DNA from 2 places in the Flavobacterium oryzicola genome. Region 1 is predicted to be linked to the other one. Evidence: riboswitches for the same ligand, from Rfam matches in the RefSeq annotation. Region 1 holds a riboswitch; the other holds the start of a gene.
What was found. A riboswitch is a leader RNA that binds a small molecule or an ion and turns the genes downstream of it on or off. The one in region 1 is predicted to bind S-adenosylmethionine.
Positions count from the first base shown of each region.

Region 2: linked by a shared signal. The riboswitch ahead of PQ463_RS11725 (TlpA disulfide reductase family protein) and the one ahead of PQ463_RS20385 (alpha/beta fold hydrolase) in region 1 are both predicted to bind S-adenosylmethionine.

Region 1 covers NZ_CP117879.1:4,837,807-4,841,122, forward strand. The annotation lists gene PQ463_RS20375 (homoserine dehydrogenase family protein) at 1-723, shown strand, start outside; gene PQ463_RS20380 (hypothetical protein) at 1,362-1,577, shown strand; SAM riboswitch class I at 1,769-1,876, shown strand; gene PQ463_RS20385 (alpha/beta fold hydrolase) at 1,954-2,937, shown strand; gene thrA (bifunctional aspartate kinase/homoserine dehydrogenase I) at 2,939-3,316, shown strand, end outside.
Region 2 covers NZ_CP117879.1:2,917,710-2,921,025, reverse strand. The annotation lists gene PQ463_RS11735 (PAS domain-containing sensor histidine kinase) at 1-559, shown strand, start outside; gene PQ463_RS11730 (response regulator) at 562-1,011, shown strand; SAM riboswitch class I at 1,234-1,334, shown strand; gene PQ463_RS11725 (TlpA disulfide reductase family protein) at 1,574-2,563, shown strand; gene PQ463_RS11720 (aminotransferase class V-fold PLP-dependent enzyme) at 2,752-3,316, shown strand, end outside.

The DNA of each region.
Region 1 (3,316 bases):
ACGCTTCCGATTGACTTATATAAAGAACTGCGAGCAGATCTTAAAAAGTATGATAAAGAGTTTTTATATGAAACTTCGGTCGAAACTGGAATTCCTGTTCTACAGACCTTAAGAGATTTGTACTATTCGGGAGAAAAAATTACAAAGATTCGAGGTGTTTTCTCTGATAATCTGAGTTATGTCTTTAATCGATTTTCATCAGAAGAAGTTACTTTTTCATCTGTTTTAAAAGACGCAAGCCTTTTGGGATTAATGAAATCAAATTTTAAAGAAGACCTTTCAGGAAATGATACGGCAAGGAAACTTTTGATATTGGCCAGAGAAATAGGAAAAGATTTTGAGTTTTCAGATATTAAAATTAAGCCATTTATAACCGAAGAGCATTTGGAGAAAAATGGCGTATTGAACAAAGACGCTGTCGATAAATCTTTTAAAATCGCCAAGATTACTCAAGCCGAAAATCACGTGCTTCGATATGTAGGAGAATTTGATTTAGAAAAAGGCACTTTAGAAACCAAATTAATTTCAGAACCAGCAGCTTCTCCAATCGGACAATTGAAAGGTTCTGACACTATTTTTGAAATTTATACTAAATCTTACGCCGATATTCCGATTGTAATTCAGAGTGCTCCGCCATGTAAACAGGCGATTTCGAGAGGAATTATAACCGATATTCTGAAAATTGTCGAGCGAATTAGGACTAAAGAAGCTGTTTGGCTGTAATTTTTTAGAGAAAAAAGAAAAAGGTTCTTTGATAAACTGATTTGTCAAATGGAATTATTAAGAAAAACAAGCTTGTTTTGTAAGTTTTTTACCTTTATTATTTCGTTTTCGTTTTTGTAGGATGTTTTTTGACGCTAAAAAACACATTTTCAACGAATTTTGTAATTAAATTCTTGATTTTAATTTGTGTAATAAAAAAAATATTTGCATATTTGTTATACCCAAAAACTACTAGAAATCAAATGAACTTAAAAGTCAACAAAATGTTTTGTGCCATTTCGGTTAAGACCGAGACGGGGGTCTCTATTGCTTAAAAAAATTGTAAGAATACAATAATAATATAGTAAGAGCCTCTCAAGAAATTTTGGGAGGCTTTTTAATTTACAACAAATGCAGAATTTAAATAAAATACAATATAAATCACAGATGAATAAATCCTTACAGATGAACAAGATGTTTACTGTCGCGCTTATTTGCGCATACGTCTGTTGATACTAAAAGTATATATGAGTGTAAAAACTTAAACCCTTTTGGTATCTAAAAATCCAAAAGGGTTTTTTTATTCCAGAAAACGATTTAACAAAAAGATAAACGAGAAATAAAGATTATAAAACACAACTTAACTAAAACTTAATATCATGAGCACATTGAACTACTTAGCAGAAAAAATTTCAAATTTGAAAAACAGAAGGACTAGAAAAAATAATCCGCCACCAACAAACGAATTGGCTCACCCAAGATTCGGAATAACTGAGGCTGGAATCACAGAGGAAAGTAAAGGAGCTGAGAAAAAAGCACCAAACTCTTTATTGTTTTTGATGTATTCAAAAGAAAATGACACGCTTTTTATCTAAACGGAAAAAGCATCATAAACTAGGGTAAAACCTGCTTAATTTTACTGGGCATTTTTGTTCGGTAAATTTTTGCGTATAATAGTTTTTGCTAAAGTAAGTCTCAGAAATTTAACAAACACTTTTAGATAAAATTTGTTTGTTAGAGAAAATAGTAGTTAATTTGCACTCGTTAAGTTCAAACACGTATTGAAATGTTATAAAGAAAGGACGAGGGATTAGACCCGATGAAGCCTTAGCAACCCTTCGGTAAAACGAAGAAGGTGCTACATTCTACCACGCCAAACGTGGAAAGATAACAACAAGATTTTTTCTAGTTAAACCTAGTTTTTCTTTCTAATATTTCCATATACAAGTCAATAATACAATAGATTTGAAATTGGAAAATATACCAAATCCCATTATAATTCAAGATTTCATCACAGAAAGTGGTGCAACTTATCATTCTATACCATTAAGTTTTACGCTTGCAGGACAACCGCTGCACAGCGCGCCTATTGTTTTGGTTAATCATGCTTTAACTGGAAATTCGCAAGTTACTGGCGAAAACGGCTGGTGGAATGACTTAATTGGCGAAGGTAAAACCATTGATACTGCTGTTTATACCGTTTTAGCCTTTGATATTCCTGGAAACGGAAGCAACTCTTTCTTAATCGATAACTATTTAGATTTTACAGCAAGAGACATTGCAAGAATTTTTATTGAAGGAATTAAAGCCTTACAAATTGAAAAGCTTTTTGCTGTTATTGGAGGTTCTGTAGGAGGCGGAATTGCGTGGGAAATCTTGGCATTAGCACCAAACATTACAGAAAACCTTATTCCGATTGCGAGCGACTGGAAATCGACAGACTGGCTTATCGCAAATTGCTTTTTGCAAGAGCAAATTCTAAATAATTCTTCAAAACCAATCGAAGATGCTAGAATTCACGCCATGCTTTGTTACCGTTCGCCAGAATCATTCAAAGAAAAATTCCAAAGAACCATCAATCAAGATCTTTTGATTTTTAATATAGAAAGCTGGCTGGCGCATCACGGAAAAAAATTGCAGAAAAGATTTCAGTTGTCTTCTTATAAATTAATGAATCAGTTGCTTAAAACAATTGATATTACTAGAAATAGTGAAAGTTTTGAAAACTTAATGTCTAAAACGAAAGCTTCAATTCATATTGTCGGAATCAATTCAGATTTGTTTTTTACAGCAAAAGAAAACGTAGAAACCTACGAAGAATTGAAGAAGTTTAAAGACAATGTTTTTTATAGCGAAATTGATTCGGTTCACGGACATGACGCTTTTTTAATCGAGTACAAACAATTAGATCATTTACTTGCCGACATTTTTAAGGCAGAAACAATAAAGAAATAAAATGAAAGTATTAAAATTTGGAGGTAAATCATTAGCAAACGGAGAAGGACTTAATAAAGTTGTTTCAATCATTTCTGATAAAGTAAATCAAGGTGAAAAAATTGCCGTTGTAGTATCTGCGCGTGGAAATGCGACAGATGAGCTTGAATTTATCTTAAGCATTGCGGCTAAAAATGGCAGTTACAAAGAATTATTAGAAAATTTCAAAAAATATCAAATATCAGATTATCCACAGGTTGATTTGTCTGAAGAGTTTAATGTCTTAGACAAACTTTTTGAAGGCGTAAGTTTAATTGGAGATTACAGCAAAAAAATCAAAGATCAGATTTTGTCAAAAGGTGAATTGCTTTCGGCTAAATTATTGACAGCAATTTTATTG
Region 2 (3,316 bases), 1.9 Mb from region 1:
CCATGTAGCGGCAGACAGAATGTTTACTATGATTGACGGTGTGCTTGCCTATTCTAAAATCAATGCCGACTCGCAAAAAGCAACAATCGTTGATCTCAATGAAGTCATAAAAAGCATAGAAACCGATCTTGAAATTTCACTTCAAAGAACAGGCGGAAATATTTATTATCAAGGGCTTCCTGTTATTGAAGGAGCTTCCGTACTACTCTATCAGTTATTCTATAATCTGATAAACAATTCTATTAAATTTGCTAGAGAAAATGTTCCGCCACTGATTACCATTAATGCAAAAGAACAAATTGAAGGCGGTAGAAGGACAGCTGTAATTACGGTAGAAGACAACGGAATTGGGTTTGATCTCGATCAGACTGGACGCATTTTTGAAACTTTTACCCGTCTAAACTCTAAAGACCGTTATGAAGGAACTGGCTTAGGATTATCTCTTTGTAAAAAAATAGCGGAACGTCACGGAGGAAACATTACCGCAACCGGAATTGCTGATAAAGGAGCTGTTTTTAGTATTACACTGCCATTTGAACAAAGAGAAAAAGATATTTAATCATGAGTAAGAAAATAATATTATTAGCTGACGATGATCAAGATGACGCAGAAATGTTTTGCGAAGCCTTGGCTGATATAGATGAAAATATTGTTTGTCATTGTGCAGAAAATGGTGATAAAGCATTGAAAATGCTGAAAAATCAAGATAAAATTCCAAGTGTCGTTTTTTTAGATTTAAATATGCCTATTATGAATGGGTGGGAATGTTTGAAACAATTAAAATCGGAAGAGAATTTTAAAGATATTCCGGTAATTATGATTTCTACTTCTTCGCACAAAAATGATATGGAAGCAGCTGGGAACCTTGGAGCATTCTGTTATTTTGTGAAGCCAAATAATTTTAACGATCTAAAACAAGTCCTCGGATTAATTACTTCAAATCTCGAAAACGGATTCAAAGAGCCTCTTTTAAATCTGGAAAAGAATAAATATCTGCATCTTTTTCTTTAGAATTTATAAATGCATTTCGATTCAGAATCTAAAAAACGTATGAATTTCTTTTATAAATAAGAATTTCAAAATAAACTTATTTTTTGTTTTAATGTTTTGATTATAAGTGTTTTATTGGGTTGTTAAAAAGCGCTTTTTTAATTAATTTGAAAAAAACAAAATTTAAACTTGATTAATTCGGTAGAATTACTATATATTTGTATCAGAAAAATTATAAAATGATACTTATCCAGAAAGACTGAGGGAATAGGCCCATTGAAGTCTTAGCAACCTGTTGCCGAATAAGGTGCTAAATCCTTCCGCAAAATGCGGGCAGATAAGAAAGATTTCATCCGTAAATCTGTTTAAGATCATCCAATTAAAAATTATTAAAATGAAAACTGAATCAATTTTATATGCCGGTTATGAGCTTTTGAATATAATTTTCGAAGAAAATAGTCTGGCCGTTTTTCGAATGTAAAACACCAATTCTCTCTTAGATTTTCTTTTTAAAATGCAATTTGCTGATGGTTTTTTCATCGGCCAGAAACTCTTTTGTCTAATCTTAAAAACTAAAAATAAAATGAAAAAAATACTATTAGGTTTTGCTTTGTTTCTTGGAGTTGTTCAAACTCAGGCACAGGAAAGTAATTTACAATTAAAAGGAACTGTTGCAGATACTGTGGCGCAATACGTTTACTTGCAGAAGTTTCACAATAAAATGTTTACCACGATTGATTCGGCAAAAGTAAAAGACGGAAACTTTAGTTTTAAAACAAAAGTAAAAACACCAGATTTATACGGATTAAGCGTCAATACAGAAAGTTCGCCATTGTATGTTTTTCTTGAAAAAGACCCGATTACGGTAAAACTAAGTCCGAAGAAATATTATACAGCCTCTGTGGTTGAAGGTTCAGCTTCACAGGATTTGTTTGAAGCCTATAAAAAGAGCAAAGATGTTGAAATCAGCAAATTCATAACAGAAAATCCAAAATCTATCGTTTCGGCTTATGTATTATACAGAAACTGGTCATATAGATTAACGCCAGAGCAGATTACACAAAATATTGCTTTGCTAGATAAAAGTCTTCAAAACACCACTTACGTGAAAGAATTAAAAGAACTGGCTATTGTTTTAGACGGATTAGCAGTAGGTAAAAAAGCCCCAGATTTTACAGCCAATGATCCTGATGGAAAGCCAGTTCGCCTTTATGATAATTTGAAAGGGTATACTTTAGTAGATTTTTGGGCTTCATGGTGTGGTCCTTGCCGAAGAGAGAACCCGAATATTGTAGCGGCTTACAAAGAATTTCATGAGAAAGGGTTTAACATCGTCGGGATTTCTCTGGATAAAAAGAAAGAAAACTGGATTAAGGGAATTAAGGATGATAATTTAACCTGGACACATGTTTCTGATTTGCTTTTCTGGAACAGTGCCGTTGCCAAATTATATGGTGTAAGAGCTATTCCAGGGAATTATTTGGTAGATTCTAAAGGAATAATCGTCGCGAAAAACCTGCATGGAGAAGAGTTGCAATCTACATTAAAAAGACTTTTAGGGCAGGCAAATTAATTTATTTAAACACATAGTAACATAGTTTTTCTTTATCTAAAAAGGCATTTCATTTGTTTTAACAAACATAGCTATGTGTGAAAATCTAGATTTTTTCAAATACCTATTATTTAGAATATAATCTATGTTTCTATGTGTTTAAAAAGATTCAATCAATAATAAATTTAATTAATTAAAATGACAAGGATATGAATGCTATTGAGCCAACAACAAAACCAACAGAGCCTGAATGTTACTTTTCTAAATTTAGAGAAAATACAATAGGAATTGACCATACTTTTGAATCGGTTTATGGAGAACAAAATCTAGTTTACGCAGACTGGGTTGCCAGCGGAAGATTATACGCGCCGATTGAAGATATAATGCTCAATAAAATTGGTCCCATGATTGCCAATACGCATTCGCTTTCAAGTCAGACAGGAAAAACCTCGACTTATGCCTATCAGCATGCGAGAGATATTATTAAAAAGTCCGTTAATGCCAACGAATCGGATGTTTTGGTAACTACAGGAAGCGGTATGACGGCAGCTTTATCAAAACTGCAGCGTATTATGGCGCTTCGAACCAAATCGGAAGAAGATAGACCTGTGGTTTTTATTACTCACATGGAACATCATTCTAATCAGGTTTCGTGGTATGAAACAAATGCCGAAGTGGTTATTCTGCCGCCTGATGAGAACAATTTAGTCGACCCAAAAGCTCTTTCATCGGCAATCAAAAAATATGCAGACAGAAGCTTAAAAATCGGTTCGT